DNA from 3 places in the Streptomyces sp. NPDC059917 genome. Region 3 is predicted to be linked to each of the others. Evidence: riboswitches for the same ligand, from Rfam matches in the RefSeq annotation. Region 3 holds a riboswitch; each other region holds the start of a gene.

Region 1 (4,210 bases), on a different contig from region 3:
CGGCTCCCGGCGCACCTACCGGTCCGGCGGCAGCCTGCGCGTGTACGGCCTGTGCCGGGAGCCGGTGCTCTCGGCCACCGGACACGCGGGAGTGGTCACGCACCTCGTCGACGCCGAGGGCGACGGGTTCACCCTCGCCGACGTCCGCCCCGGTGGGATCGGCCGGGCCCGGGGCGCCGCGAGCGCCTCCGTGGCCCTCGGCGGCGCCGTCCTCGATCACGCCGGTCTGGCGCGGGGCGCACTGCACGTGGTCGGGGCGACCGTGTCCGCCGACGGCCGCCTCGGGTCGGGCCGGGGCGTACGCGCGACGCCGCTGCGCGGGATCGACTGGAGCGAGGGACCGGCCGCCGCGCTCTTCGCCCGCCCGGCGGCCGAGGCCGTGGCGCGGGCCCTGGCCGACCCGGCCGCCGACCCGGGCCTGCTCGGATGCGACGTACTGGTGGTGGCCGCGGCCGGAGACCGGCTGCTGGTCCGCGAGTTGGCCCGCGACGGCGCGGTACGTCCCGGCGCACCGCTGATCGCCCTGGTCCCCGCCCACCCGCATCCGGACCTGGCGCACACCGCGAACCTGCGCCGCCTGGCCGAGCGCCCCGGGCTGGCGCTGCGCGTGCTCGGCCGCCCCGACCCGGACCGGAGCGCGACCCTGCGACCGCTGGCCGTCGGTCCGGTGCCCGGGTCGGCGTACACCCTGCGGCTGCCGCCGCAGTGGCTGGGCCGGGCCGACCTCGGCTACGACCTGCTCCAGGGGTCCCACCTCCCGGCGGCGGCCGACGCGCCCGAACCGGCCGACGTACGGGACCGGGAGCCGGTACCGGACGCGCTGGGCGGGTCACCGCTGTGGCGGGTGCGGCGGCTGTTGGAATCCGGGGTCGCGGGGGGCCGCCGGGCGGTGGCGGAGGCGGCGCGCGGTGAGTTCGCGCCGAACGGCGGCCGGGGGCCGCTGCGCCGGGCCGGTTTCGCGGGGGCCGAGGAGTTGGCCGCCGCGTTGAGCGCCGAGGCCGACCGGCGGCCCCGGGACGTCTTCGGTCGTCTCGTCGATCCCGGCGCCGACCGCTACGCGTGGGCCTGGCTGGCCGCGGCCACCCATCTGCACGCCGCGCAGCGGTCGTTGGTGGCCGCGTCCTGGTCCGCTCAGTAGGCGCCGTTCACGTTGTCGATCGAACCGTAGCGGTCGGCGGCGTAGTTGCAGGCGGCGGTGATGTTCGCGACCGGGTCGTAGGAGTCGGTCGCGGTACCGGGCACGTGGTACGCCCGGAAGGTGGGGTCGATGACCTGGAGGAGGCCCTTCGAGGGGATGCCCGCCGCCGCGTTGGAGTCCCAGTTGTTGATGGCGAGGGGATTACCCGAGGACTCGCGCAGGACGTTGCGGCGAATTCCGTCGTAGGTGCCGGGAATTCCGTGCTGGGCCATGATGTCCAGCGACTGGCGGATCCAGCCGTCGAGGTTGTTGGCGTACAGGGTCGTGGACCGCACGGATCGGTCGGCCCGCGCGGGTGCGGCCCCCGCGTCCCGCCCGGCCGCCAGGGTCGTCGCGGTCGCCGAACCCGCCTTGGCGGGAGCCGCCTTCGCCGCGCCGCCGAGCGTCAGCCGGGTTCCCGGCCGGATCACCGACGGGTCGTCGCCGATCGCCGCGCGGTTGTCCGCGTAGAGCTTCTTCCAGCCGCCGCTGACGGAATGCGATTGGGCGATCGTGGAAAGGGTGTCGCCCGCGACCACGGAATAGGTGGTGGCCGCCGCGGCCCGCACGGTGATCGCGGGAGCGGTGGCGGCGACGGATGCCGCGACCGCGGGGGCCGCGGTCGCGGCGGCGGCCGGCTGTGCGGCTTCGGCGCCGGAGGCGCTGATCAGGGGGAGGGCGAGGGCCATGCCGCCGGTGCCCGCGACGGCGAGCAGGCGGGCGAGGGGGCTGGTCTTGGGACGGCGGTGCTTGCCCGATGCGGACATGGCGAATTCCTCTCCGTCGCCTGCGAGGTGAGCTGTCGGGTTCGGACGGGAGCTGTCCGGCCGCACCATGACGCGGCGCGTCCGCGGTCATGCCCGAAGCATGACGAGGACGTGCGTGTCAGTGGTGCGACTTCACCCCGAGCCGGGCCGGAACGTGCGTCCGGACCAGCGGCCTACCTGGTTCCCCCGCTCCTGCCGTACGTGAGTGGGATGGGTTCCCGGGTAGCGGCAGGATTCGGCGTTCCACCCGGATTGCGGTGACCGTAGAGGAGGGAAGAGGAGTGGAACAAGGGCTTGAATTCCGCGCAGTGATCGGTATATCGGAAGCGGCCGGGAAATTGATCCGGGCCGGGCGGGGCGGGAAATCCCGCAATTCATTGCGGCGCCCGGAATCCGGCCTTCCGCTACCCCCGCGGCGGGGGCCGCGGCGGCCGCTCCCGCGTGACTGACGTCACCGGCGAGCGGCCCGTACGGCATTCAGGTGCAAATCGCCCATTCATGCTTCTTGGGGATTTCTTGCGAGGGTGCGCGCCCGCCCGCGCGGCGCGGTCCCCCCGCCCCTCCGGCTTCGCCCGCCCCTCCGGCTCCGTCCCCGCCCCTCCGGCTCCGTCAGCCCTCCAGCCCTTCCAGCTCCTCCAGCCTGCGCAGCGTCTCCCGCACCGAGGCGGCTCCGGCGGGCAGCAGCGGCAGCCGCACGTCAGGGGTCGGAATGCGTCCCTGCGCGTGCAGCACCCCCTTGAGGACCACCGGATTCGGCTCGGCGAACACGGCCACCGACAGCCGGGCCAGCGCGTGCCCCAGTGCCCGCGCGCCGGACACGTCCGCGGAGCGCCAGGCCCGCACGAGCGCGGCGAACCGCTCCGTGGCCAGATGTGCCGAGGCCAGGATCGCGCCGCCCGCCCCGAGGGCGAGCAGGGGCGAGGCGAAGGCGTCGTCGCCCGCCAGGACCGTGAACCCGTCCGGCAGGTCGCCCAGCAGCTCCACCGCGTCCTGGTCGATGCCGCCCGCCGCGTACTTGACCCCCGCGACCCCGGGCAGCGCCCCGAGGGCCCGCAGCGCCCCGGCGTCCAGCGGCTGACCGGTCCGGTAGGGGATGTGGTAGACGATCAGCGGTACGGGCGCGACCTCCGCGAGCCGCTCGAAGTGCGCCAGCACCCCCGCCGCCGAGGGCCGCACGAAGGACGGCACGGGCACCACCGCGGCCCCCACCTCGGGCCACCGCCGCAGCCCCGCCAGCGCGACCTCGCTCGCCCGCGTGCTGCTGCCCCCCGCGCCCACGCTCAGGAACGCCCCGCGCTCGCGGCAGACCCGTGCGCACACCTCGGTCACCGCGTCCCGCTCCGCCGCGTCGAGGGAGGCGGCCTCGCCGGTCGTTCCGAGGGGGGAGAGGCCGGTGGCGCCCGCCGAGAGCACCTCGTGGGCGAGCGACTCCAGGGCGTCCAGGGCGACCGCGCCCGACGCGTCGAAGGGGGTGACGAGCGGGACGTGCAGTCCCGCCAGTGCGTGGAGCCCGGGGAGCGGGGAGGAAGGGGGGAGGGCGGGGAGCGTCGAGGTGTCGCTCCGGGCCGTGTCCTGTGTGGTGTTCTGCGCCATGGACCGAGGGTGGCCCGCCACCGAGCCCCGGGTCCAGTTCGCATTTCCGTCCTGACCCGTAAGCTGAGCCGATGCTCGATGTACGCCGTCTGCGCCTGCTGCGCGAACTCGCCCGCCGCGGCACCATCGCCGCCGTCGCCGAGGCCCTGGCCTTCAGTCCGTCCGCCGTCTCCCAACAGCTCTCCGTCCTCGAGCGCGAAGCGGGCCTGCCGCTCCTGGAGCGCACCGGCCGCCGCGTCCGGCTCACCCCCGCCGGGCAGCACCTGGTCGGGCACGCGGAAGCGGTGCTGGAGCGCCTGGAACGGGCCGAGGCGGACCTCGCCGAGGCCCGCGACGGGCTCGCGGGAGCGCTGCGCGTCGGCGCCTTCCCGACCGCGACCCGGGCCATCGTCCCCGCCGCGCTGGTCGCCCTCGCCCGGCGCCATCCGGCCCTGGAGGCGATGGTGTCCGAAACCGACCCCGCCGCCGTCGCGCACGCCCTGCGGGCCGGTGACCTGGACGTGGCGCTGGTCCACGAGTACGACTTCGTGCCCGCGCCCGTGGAACCGGGTCTGGAGACCGAGCCGCTGTGCCGGGAGGCGATGTACCTCGCGGAGCCGACCCCGCCGCCCGGCTCCGCGGCCCCCGACCTCGCCCTCGGCCAGGGCCTCGCGCTGCGCGCCCACCGCGACGC
Region 2 (4,210 bases), on a different contig from region 3:
TGGGCGACGACCTCATCTCGGACCTGATCCGGGCGAGCGACCACGGGGACCACCTGACCGAGGCCGAGGCCACCGCCATGTGCTTCGTGCTGCTCTTCGCGGGGTTCGAGACCACCATCAACCTGATCGGCAACGGCACCTACGCGCTGTTCCGCAACCCCGATCAGCGCGCGCTCCTCCAGGAATCCCTCGCCGCCGGGGACCGCGCCCTGCTGGAGACCGGGATCGAGGAGCTGCTGCGCTACGACGGTCCCGTGGAGCTGGCGACGTGGCGCTACGCGACCCGGCCGCTGACCCTGGGCGGCCAGGACATCCCGGCGGGGGATCCGGTGCTCGTCGTGCTCGCGGCGGCCGACCGCGACCCCGCGCGGTTCGACGATCCGGACGCCCTGGACCTCTCGCGGAGCGACAACCAGCACCTCGGATACGGACACGGCATCCATTACTGCATCGGCGCTCCGCTGGCCCGGTTGGAGGGTCAGACGGCCCTCGCGACTTTGCTGACGCGTCTGCCGGATCTGGAACTGGCCGTTCCCCCCGAGGAGCTGCGCTGGCGCGGCGGACTGATCATGCGTGGCCTGCGCACGCTTCCCGTCAGGTTCACAACCCCAAACGTTCCGGAAGCGGAATGACCCGTCCCGGGCGCCACAACTGACCCACAGTCAACTCTGTGACCTTGACGTGATCTGCGCATCATCGACTTGTGACAAGCGTTCGAACCGGGCTAGGTTCGCGTCGCCCCCCGCCGCCACGCGAAAGGTCCACCCTCATGCGTTCCGGGAACGGCCGCCACAGACGCCCCCGTCAGGTCCCCGCACTCGTCGTCACCGCCGGAGTCGCAGGCTCCGCACTCGCCCTACCGCTGTTCGCCGCCTCCGGCGCGAGCGCGGCCGAGACCACCACGTGGGACTCGGTGGCCGAGTGCGAGAGCGGCGGCACCTGGAGCGCCGACTTCGGCAGCGGGTCCTACGGCGGACTCCAGCTGACCCTGGACCAGTGGAAGAACGCGGGCGGGTTGGAGTTCGCGGCGCGCCCCGACCTGGCCAGCCGCTCGCAGCAGATCACCATCGCCGAGCGGGTGCTCGCCGCGCAGGGACCGACGGCCTGGCCGCTGTGCGGGGAGTCCTCCGGTCTCACCCGGGGCGGCCCGGCGGCCACGGTCGACCCGGGTGTTCCCGGACGTTCCGGTTCCGTCGCGCCGAGCCCGGTGCGACCCGAGGGATCCGCGTCCCCCGCGCCCGGCTCGCTCGCCGGCGCACCGGCCCCGGCGGCCACGCCGACCTCCACCGGGCACATCCCCGGAGCCACCGGCGCGCCCGCGCCCGGTGACTTCGCGGCGATGCCGCAGTCCCCGCTGACCTCCGTACTGCCCGTCATGCCGGACCCGGCTCCGGTTTCCGGCGGCCCCGGCGCCCCGACGGGGTCCACCGGCACGCCCGCTCCGACCGCGCCCGGCGGCGGGGCGGTCCCCACCGGTCCGACGACGTCCCCGTCCAACACCGCGCTCCCCACGGCCCCGACGCCCTCCACGACGCCGACGACCCCGTCCGGATCGGCCGCCGTTCCGCAGGGCGAAACGGCCGGAGCCGGTGGAAAGCACCGCGGAACGCCCGCCGCGGAGGCGCCGGTCGGCTCTGACGCCGCGTCCGAACCGACGTACACGGTGAAGGCCGGCGACAATCTGACGGACATTGCGAAGGCCGAAGGGGTCGAGGGTGGCTGGAATGCCCTTTACAAGGCCAATCAGCAGGTCATCGGGCATGACGCCGACCTGATCACCCCGGGGCAGAATCTCGATCTAAGCCATAAATAGGGGCACTTCGGGCGCGAAGATCGCCAGGTATGTCCCTTTCGTGCAAATGAGACATGCATCTCTTCCGTCCAACTGGCGTGTCCTGCTCGGTGACTGCCCCAAACCCCGCTCCCACCTGGGCAAACACCCCTCCCGGGAGCGCAAGTAGGGCCCGTTTCTCCCCGATGTCCCTCGTTGAACATCGGGGAGAGACCTGTCTACCTTCTGAATCGCTCGCCACCGCGGGCTCCTTCGACCGCATCGCCGAATCCTGCCGGCGGACGGAGGGAACACGTCGCGCAAGCGCCGAAGGCAGGAGCGGGGGAACCAAGGTAAGTGCCGGAACCGGCCATTGAGAGATGGTCACGGAACCGGCTTGGGGTTAAGCCGCGCACCTCGGTGCGCGACCGGGCAACTCATCCGCCCGAACCCGACAGCTCACTTCGCAGGCGTCGGTGAGGAGAAAACCATGCTGCTTTCCGGCAAGGGCAAGCACCGTCGCGCCTCCAAGGCCACCCGTGTCGTCACCCTCGTCGGTGTCGCCGGTGTCGCCGTGGCGGCTCCGCTGATGACCGCCGGCGCCGCGAGCGCCGCGACCGCCTCCCAGTGGGACGCCGTCGCCGCGTGCGAGTCCGGCGGCAACTGGTCCATCAACACCGGCAACGGCTACTACGGCGGCGTGCAGTTCTCGTCCTCCACGTGGGCCGCGTACGGCGGCAAGGCGTACGCCCCGCAGGCGAACCAGGCCACCAAGGCGCAGCAGATAGCCATCGCCGAGAAGGTCCTCAAGGGCCAGGGCAAGGGCGCGTGGCCGTCCTGTGGCGTGGGCCTGTCGAACTCCGCCTACAACGGCGGCTCGGCCGAGACCCCCAAGCAGAACAAGCCGGAGAAGAAGGTCGAGAAGAAGACCGAGTCGAAGAGCGAGTCGAAGCAGGAGACCAAGCGCCCCGAGGCCCCGGTCACCCGCTCCGAGCGCGCCGAGACCCCGGCCCCGACCAAGAGCGCCCCGTCGACCGCCCCCAAGACGGGCACCGGCTCCTACGAGATCAAGTCCGGTGACACCCTCGGCACCATCGCCCAGGCGAACGGCGTCAAGGGCGGCTGGCAGAAGCTGCACGAGCTGAACAAGGACACCGTGCCGGACGCCGACCTGATCTTCCCGGGTCAGAAGCTGAAGCTCAGCTGAATCCTGCGGTAACACCGGCTGTGACGCTGCGCGGCCCTGCCGTGCGGACTTCGCGGTACGCATAATTCGCCATCGCCCGGCGCGTCTCCCCCCACGCGCCGGGCGGTGGCGTTCGTGCAGGCGGGGGCGATCCTTCGGCCGTCCGCCGGCCCTTCCGTATGTCCTGTAAGAGGGGTATTCAGACCCTTTTTCGTCCCACGGAGCGGTTGCTCGGCTGGCCGAGTGCCCGGAGCCGGTTAGGCTCTAGGCGGCAAGGCCATCCCACGGCCTGACACGCCACCGCACACCCAGCGTCACATCCCAGAAGGAGATGCTCGTGCCGTCCATCGACGTCGTCGTAGCCCGGGAAATCCTGGACTCCCGAGGCAATCCCACGGTCGAGGTCGAGGTTGGCCTCGACGACGGCAGCACCGGCCGTGCTGCAGTTCCGTCCGGCGCCTCCACCGGTGCATTCGAGGCCATCGAGCTTCGTGACGGTGACCCCAACCGCTACCTCGGCAAGGGCGTCGAGAAGGCCGTCCTCGCCGTGATCGAGCAGATCGGCCCGGAGCTCGTCGGCTACGACGCCACCGAGCAGCGCCTGATCGACCAGGCCATGTTCGACCTGGACGGCACCGACAACAAGGGCTCCCTGGGCGCCAACGCGATCCTCGGCGTCTCCCTGGCCGTGGCCCACGCCGCGTCCGAGGCCTCGGACCTCCCGCTCTTCCGCTACCTCGGCGGCCCGAACGCGCACCTGCTGCCCGTTCCGATGATGAACATCCTCAACGGTGGGTCGCACGCCGACTCCAACGTCGACATCCAGGAGTTCATGATCGCGCCGATCGGCGCCGAGTCCTTCTCCGAGGCCCTGCGCTGGGGCGCCGAGGTCTACCACACCCTCAAGAAGGTCCTGCACACCAAGGGCCTCTCCACGGGTCTGGGCGACGAGGGCGGCTTCGCCCCGAACCTGGAGTCCAACCGCGCCGCGCTCGACCTCATCGTCGAGGCCATCAAGCAGGCCGGCTACGTCCCGGGCAAGGACATCGCGCTGGCGCTCGACGTCGCCGCGTCCGAGTTCTACAAGGACGGCAAGTACGAGTTCGAGGGCCAGTCCCGCTCGGCCGCCGAGATGACCGAGTACTACGAGGAGCTCGTCTCCGCGTACCCGATGGTCTCCATCGAGGACCCGCTGTACGAGGACGACTGGGCCGGCTGGAAGGTCCTCACGGACAAGCTGGGCGCCAAGGTCC
Region 3 (7,061 bases):
CAGGCAGGCGTCGTACGTCAGGACGCCCAACGATTCGGAGTTCCCGAGGATCGCCACCCGCGGCCCGCCCGGCAGCGGCTGCGACCCGAGCAGCAGGCCCACGTCCACCAGCTCGGTCACCGTGTCCACCCGGATCACCCCGGCCTGGCGCAGCAGCGCCGAGACGGTGGCGTCGGGCAGCCGGGTGCCGGGGACCGCGTGGCCCGCCGGGGTGACCCCGCTGTGGCGGCCGCCCCTGGCCACGACCACCGGCTTCACGGCCGCCGTGCGCCGGGCGATGCGGGTGAACTTGCGCGGGTTGCCGAGGGTCTCGAGGTACATCAGGGCGACGTCGGTGGCCGGGTCGTCGTACCAGTACTGGAGGATGTCGTTGCCCGAGACGTCCGCCCGGTTGCCCGCCGAGACGAAGGAGGACAGGCTCTCGCCGCGCCGCAGCAGCCCGGCGAGGAGGGCGATGCCGATGGCTCCGGACTGGGTGAACAGGCCGATCCGGCCGACCTCGGGGGTCGGCGCGGGGGCCAGCGAGGCGTTGAGCCGGACGTCCGGCGCGGTGTTGATCACGCCGAAGGCGTTGGGGCCGACGATCCGCATGCCGTAGGTGCGCGCCTGGCGCACCAGTTCGCGCTGGCGCTCCAGCCCCACGGGCCCGCTCTCGCCGTAGCCCGCGGAGAGCACCACCAGTCCCTGCACCCCGTGCTCGCCGCAGTCCGCGACCGCTTCCGGGACCTGCTCGGCGGGGACCGCCAGCACCGCGAGGTCGACGGGCTCGCCGATGGCGCCGAGGGTGCGGTGCGCCCGTACGCCGAGCAGGGTGTCGGAGGTCACCGCCCGGTTGATCGCGTAGAGCGGTCCGTCGAAGCCGCTGTCGCGGAGGTTGCGCAGGGCGGCGGCGCCCACGCCGGTACCGGTGCGGCTGGCGCCGACGACGGCGACGGAGCGGGGGGCGAGGAGGCGCTGCACGGAGCGGGCCTCGGCGCGCTGCTCGCGGGCGCGCTGGACCGCGAGCGACTCCGCGGTCGGTTCGAGGTCGAGGGTGAGGTGGACCGAGCCGTCCTCGAAGGATCGCTTCTGCTCGTAGCCGACCTCTTTGAAGACCTTGATCATCTTGACGTTGGCGGGCAGCACCTCGGCGGCGAAGCGGCGGATCCCGCGTTCGCGCGCGACCGCGCCGATGTGTTCGAGGAGCGCCGAGGCGACGCCGCGGCCCTGGTGGGCGTCCTGGACGAGGAAGGCGACCTCGGCCTCGTCGGCGGGCCCGGAGGCGGGGCGGCCGTCGGAGCCGATCCGGTCGAAGCGGACGGTCGCGATGAACTCGCCGCCGACCGTGGCCGCGAGGCCGACCCGGTCCACGTAGTCGTGGTGGGTGAAGCGGTGCACGTCCTTGGCGGACAGGCGGGGGTGGGGGGCGAAGAACCGGTAGTACTTCGACTCGTCCGAGACCTGCTCGTAGAAGCTGACCAGGCGGTCCGCGTCCTCGGTGGTGATGGGCCGGATCCGGGCGGTGCCGCCGTCGCGCAGCACGACGTCCGCTTCCCAGTGGGCCGGGTACGAGGGGTCCGACGCGGTGGTCATGGGGTCACCCTAGGGCCTGTCCCGGGCGGACGGGGGGCGGGCCGGCGCCGGGGGCGCACCGGGGCTGCGCCGAGGGCGCATCGGCCGGGCCGCGTGCGCGCGGCGCATTAGGCGGGCCGGGGCAAATCAGTGCAAGCTGGGGAGGGTCGAACGGCAGGCTGATTGGGGTCGAAGGTCGGCCGAAGCATTCGGAGTGCCGTGAGAGACTGGTCTAGACAACCGTAAGAACCTGAAGGGCATCACCATGGCAGAGCGCCGCGTCAACGTCGGCTGGGCCGAGGGCCTGCACGCTCGTCCCGCCTCGATCTTCGTCCGGGCGACGACCGCTTCCGGCGTCCCGGTGACGATCTCCAAGGCCGACGGCAACCCGGTCAACGCCGCGTCCATGCTCGCGGTTCTGGGCCTGGGCGCCCAGGGCGGCGAGGAGATCATCCTCGCGTCCGACGCCGAGGGTGCGGACGCCGCGCTCGACCGCCTGGCGAAGCTGGTCGCCGAGGGCCTCGAGGAGCTCCCCGAGACCGTCTGACCCCCGGGTCCGACCCCACGCACCACACACGGCGGAGCCGTGGCCCCCGCATTCCGGGAGCCACGGCTCCGCTGCTTTTCGGCGGGGTGCGCAATTCTCCGTACCGGAAATAGCGGGCCGCATTCGACCGCGGGAATATCCTCCCCCGTCCTTCCTATACGGGAATTGTTAAAGCCGGCTGCTCGCCGTGTTTACGGCAGGTTGCGAAGTCCTCACGCGCAGCCGGTGCGCTCCCGCCGCCCGTCCGGTGTGCGCCGCGGTGAGCGCGCGCGCCCGCTCCGCGTCGCCGCGCGCCACCGCGTCCACGATCGCGCCGTGCTCCGCCCAGGAGTCCACGGGCCGCGCCGGGGCGTCCACGGCGTACATCCAGGTGATCTTGTGCCGCATCTGGGTCAGCAGCGCGATCAGACCGGGGCTGTCGGAGGCCTGGGTGAGCGTCTCGTGGAACCACCCCCCGAGCGCCCGCAGATCCTCCCCCTGGCCCCTCCTGGCCCGTTCCTGGCCCAATCTGACCAGCCCGCGCAGCACCTTGAGGTGCGCCTCGCTGCGCCGCCGGGCGGCCCGGGCCGCCGCGAGGGGCTCCAGCAGCGTGCGGACCTCCAGGAGGTCGGCCGCCTCCTGCGCGGTCGGCTCGGCGACGCAGGCGCCCGCGTGCCGGCGCGTGGTGACGAAGCCCTCGGACTCCAGGGTGCGCAGGGCCTCGCGGACGGGGACGCGGGAGACTCCGTAGCGGCGGGCGAGCAGCTCCTCGGTGAGCCGCGCGCCCGGGCCGAAGACCCCGGAGACGATGTCGTCGCGGATCGCCGTACATACCGCGTGCGCGGGAATTCGCAAGACCGGACCTCCACCGAATGCCGTTTCCGCAGACTCCATTTCGCGACTCTATTGCAACACGCGATATTTTCCGAGGACGGATGGAAATGAGCGGCCGGTGGACGATCCCCGTCACGCGCTCCGCGCACGACACGAAGGCCCCGGCTCGGTGAGCCGGGGCCTTCGGGGAGCTGCTGTGCGGGCGGGGTCAGATCGCGACGCCGCGGGCCCGCAGGTAGGCGATCGGGTTGATGTCCGAGCCGTACGACGGGCCGGTGCGGGCCTCGAAGTGCAGGTGCGCGCCGCTGACGTTGCCGGTGTCGCCCGAGAGGCCGATCTGCTGTCCGGCGGTGACCTGCTCGCCGGCCGAGACGCTGAGGCTGGAGAGGTGCGCGTACTGGGTGTACGTACCGTCGTTGTGCTTGATGACGATGTTGTTGCCGTACGCGCCGCCGTTGCCGGCCTCGACGATGACGCCCGCACCCACGGCGCGGACGACGTTGCCCACGCCCGCGTGGAAGTCGATGCCGGTGTGGCTGCCGGAGGACCACATGCTGCCGCCCGCACCGTACTGGGTGCTGACGTAGGAGCCCTCGATCGGCGTCACGAAGGTGTTGAGGCGCTTGCGCTCCTCTTCGCGGTCCGCGCGCTCCTTGGCCTCGCGCTCGGCCTTGGCCTTCGCCTCGGCCATCCGACGGGCCTCGGCGGCCTTCGTCTTGGCCTCGGCCTCGGCCTGCGCCTTGAGGGCGGCCGTGTCGGCGGCGTTGCGCTGGGCGTCGGCCTGCGCCTCGATGTCGCCGGAGAGGTCGTCGGCGACGACGACGGCCTTCATGCCGGAGTCCTGGGGAACGCTGCTGCTGTGGTTGTCCGCGGCGAAGGCCGGGGCAGCGAGGGTGGCCGCGACGCCGGTGGCGGCGAGGGCGGCTATACCGGCGACGCCTGCGGTCTTCCGGCTCAGACGGCTGGAACCACGGTGCTTGCCGGAGGAGGCACGACTGCTGCCGAACGCCATGAAGAGGTTGATCCTTTCCTTCCCTCTCGCCTACCGGGTTAGCTGACGGGTTCGGAGCAGGAAGGTCTCCTACGGGCCCCCTCTTGCGAGGTGGTCCGATTCACCCCAGGGACTGTGGGTCCCCGGCTCCCCAGGCTCGCGCCTGACGGGGACTCGGCGATCGCTGTCCGGTGCCGCGAGTGCGGCTGTGACAACTGACGGACAGCACGGCCGACGCTAGGCGGATCATCAGGCAATCACCAAACACACGAGCCCCATTGTTACCTACATCACGCGACATAGAAGCAACCTCTCCACCAAACGGACAAAAGGGGTTCCGGTGGACGAGCCACCGAAACCCCTTGCGGAACGCCGTCAGTTCACGTCCCGTTCGCCCTGTAAGGCCCGTTCGGCCTCAGTTGGCGACGACGCTCACGTCGCCGATGCCGAGTGCGCGCACCGGCTCCTCGATCTGCGCGGCGTCACCGACGAGCACCGTGACGAGCCGGTCCACCGGGAAGGCGTTGACGACGGCCGAGGTGGCCTCCACCGTGCCCGTCTCGGCCAGCCGCGCGTACAACTGCGCCTGGTAGTCGTCCGGCAGCTCCTGCTCGACCTGGTCGGCCAGGGTGCCGGCGACGGACGCGGCCGTCTCGAACTTGAGCGGCGCCACGCCCACCAGGTTCTGCACCGCCACGTCGCGCTCGGCGTCGGTCAGTCCGCCCTCCGCGAGGGTGCGCAGCACCTTCCAGAGGTCGTCCAGCGCCGGACCCGTGTTCGGGGTGTCCACCGAACCGCTGATGGCGAGCATCGAGGCACCGGTGCCGTCCGCGGTGGACCGCAGCACCTGACCGAAGGCGCGCACGCCGTAGGTGTAGCCCTTCTCCTCGCGCAGGACCTTGTCCAGACGGGAGGTCAGGGTGCCGCCCAGGCAGTACGTGCCGAGCACCTGGGCCGCCCAGACCCGGTCGTGCCGGTCCGCGCCGATCCGCCCGATCAGCAGCTGCGTCTGGACCGCGCCCGGCCGGTCCACGATGACCACGCGGCCCGTGTCGTCCGCGGTGATCGCCGGCACCGGGAGCGGTTCGGCCGTGCCGCCCGTCCAGGTGCCCAGGGTGTCGGCCAGGACGGCGTCCAGGTCGATGCCGGTCAGGTCGCCGACCACCACCGCGGTGGCCGTCGCCGGGCGCACGTGGGCCTCGTAGAAGCCGCGCACGGCCGCGGAGTCGATCCGGGCCACCGTCTCCTCGGTGCCCTGGCGCGGGCGGGACATCCGCAGCGTGGCCGGGAACAGCTCCTGGGAGAGCTGCTTGGCGGCGCGGCGCTGCGGGTTGGCCAGCTCGTGCGGGATCTCGTCGAGCCGGTTGCGCACCAGGCGGTCGACCTCGCTGTCCGCGAAGGCGGGGGCGCGCAGCGCCTCGGCGAGCAGCGCCAGGGCCTTGGCCAGCCGGGAGGCCGGGACCTCCAGGGAGACCCGGATGCCCGGGTGGTCGGCGTGCGCGTCGAGGGTGGCGCCGCAGCGCTCCAGCTCGGCCGCGAACTCCTCGGCGGAGTGCTTGTCGGTGCCCTCGGAGAGCGCGCGGGCCATGATGGTGGCCACGCCGTCCAGGCCGGCCGGTTCGGCGTCCAGCGGGGCCGCGAGGTTGATCTCGACGGCCACCACCTGCTGGCCGGGCCGGTGGCACCGCAGCACGGTCAGGCCGGTGGCCAGCGCGCCGCGCTCGGGGGCCGGGAAGGCCCACGGCTTGGCCTCGCCGGGCTGCGGCTGGGGGTGGAAGGTCATCGTGACGGCTGCGGTGTCGCTCACTGCTCCGCCCCTTCGGTCTCGTCGTTCTCGGCGGCTTCCTCGGCGTCCTCGGCCGCGAGCGGCTCGTAGACGAGCACCGCGCGGTTGTCCGGGCGCAGTCGGGCCGCGGCCACGGCCTGCACCTCCTCGGCGGTGATGTCGAGGACGCGGCCGACGGCGGTGAGCGCCAGCTGCGGGTCGCCGAAGAGCACCGCGAAGCGGCACAGTTCGTCGGCGCGGCCGGCCACCGTGCTCAGCCGGTCCAGCCATTCGCGCTCCAGCTGGGCCTGCGCGCGCTCCATCTCCTCGGCCGTCGGGCCCTCGGCGGCGAACCGCGCGAGCTCCTCGTCGACGGCGGCCTCGATGTCGGGCACCTCGACCCCGCCGGAGGTCTTGACGTCCAGCCAGCCGAGCGAGGGGGCACCGGCCAGGCGCAGCATGCCGAATCCGGCCGCCACGGCGCTCTGGTCGCGGCGGACCAGGCGGTTGTGCAGCCGCGAGGACTCGCCGCCGCCCAGGATGGTCAGGGCCACGTCGGCCGCGTCGCAGTCGCGGGTGCCGTCGTGCGGGAGGCGGTAGGCGGCCATCAGCGCGCGGGCCGGGACCTGCTCGACGATCTCCTCGCGCAGCTGGCCGCCCATGGTGTCGGGCAGCGAGCCGTCGCGCGGCGGCTGCTTGCCGTCGTGCGCGGGGATGCTGCCGAAGTACTTCTCGACCCAGGCCAGCGTCTGCTCGGGGTCGATGTCCCCGACGACCGACAGCACCGCGTTGTTGGGCGCGTAGTAGGTGCGGAAGAAGGTCCGCGCGTCCTCCAGGGAGGCCGCGTCCAGGTCGGCCATCGAGCCGATCGGGGTGTGGTGGTACGGGTGGCCCTCGGGGTAGGCGAGCGCGGTCAGCCGCTCGAACGCCGTGCCGTAGGGGACGTTGTCGTAGCGCTGGCGGCGCTCGTTCTTGACGACGTCGCGCTGGTTCTCCATGGACTCGTCGTCCAGGGCGGCCAGCAGCGAGCCCATCCGGTCCGCCTCCAGCCACAGCGCGAGTTCCAGCTGGTGGGTCGGCATCGTCTCGAAATAGTTGGTGCGCTCGAAGCTGGTGGTGCCGTTGAGCGAACCGCCCGCGCCCTGCACCAGCTCGAAGTGGCCGTTGCCGGACACGCTCTTCGAACCCTGGAACATCAGGTGCTCGAAGAGGTGAGCCAGCCCGGTGCGGCCCTTGACTTCGTGGCGCGAACCGACGTCGTACCAGAGGCAGACCGCGGCGACCGGGGTCAGGTGGTCCTCGGAGAGCACCACGCGCAGGCCGTTGGCCAGGCGGTGCTCGGTCGCTGTCAGGCCGCCGGAGCCGGCCTGAGCTGTGGCCGTGTGACCCATGGG

What was found. A riboswitch is a leader RNA that binds a small molecule or an ion and turns the genes downstream of it on or off. The one in region 3 is predicted to bind cyclic di-AMP.
Region 1: linked by a shared signal. The riboswitch ahead of ACFWAR_RS36135 (transglycosylase SLT domain-containing protein) and the one ahead of ACFWAR_RS18265 (M23 family metallopeptidase) in region 3 are both predicted to bind cyclic di-AMP.
Region 2: linked by a shared signal. The riboswitch ahead of ACFWAR_RS08790 (transglycosylase family protein) and the one ahead of ACFWAR_RS18265 (M23 family metallopeptidase) in region 3 are both predicted to bind cyclic di-AMP.

The regions. Positions count from the first base shown of each region.
Region 1 covers NZ_JBHWLC010000110.1:1,641-5,850, reverse strand. Annotated here, with positions in the region: gene ACFWAR_RS36140 (hypothetical protein) at 1-1,138, shown strand, start outside; gene ACFWAR_RS36135 (transglycosylase SLT domain-containing protein) at 1,132-1,944, opposite strand; cyclic di-AMP (ydaO/yuaA leader) riboswitch at 1,949-2,195, opposite strand; gene ACFWAR_RS36130 (dihydrodipicolinate synthase family protein) at 2,554-3,537, opposite strand; gene ACFWAR_RS36125 (LysR substrate-binding domain-containing protein) at 3,609-4,210, shown strand, end outside.
Region 2 covers NZ_JBHWLC010000010.1:76,685-80,894, forward strand. Annotated here, with positions in the region: gene ACFWAR_RS08780 (cytochrome P450) at 1-632, shown strand, start outside; gene ACFWAR_RS08785 (transglycosylase family protein) at 770-1,813, shown strand; cyclic di-AMP (ydaO/yuaA leader) riboswitch at 2,087-2,259, shown strand; gene ACFWAR_RS08790 (transglycosylase family protein) at 2,262-2,978, shown strand; gene eno (phosphopyruvate hydratase) at 3,289-4,210, shown strand, end outside.
Region 3 covers NZ_JBHWLC010000028.1:66,703-73,763, reverse strand. Annotated here, with positions in the region: gene ACFWAR_RS18280 (GNAT family N-acetyltransferase) at 1-1,572, opposite strand, end outside; gene ACFWAR_RS18275 (HPr family phosphocarrier protein) at 1,817-2,098, shown strand; gene ACFWAR_RS18270 (GntR family transcriptional regulator) at 2,267-2,932, opposite strand; gene ACFWAR_RS18265 (M23 family metallopeptidase) at 3,120-3,923, opposite strand; cyclic di-AMP (ydaO/yuaA leader) riboswitch at 3,936-4,092, opposite strand; gene ACFWAR_RS18260 (M16 family metallopeptidase) at 4,318-5,685, opposite strand; gene ACFWAR_RS18255 (M16 family metallopeptidase) at 5,706-7,058, opposite strand.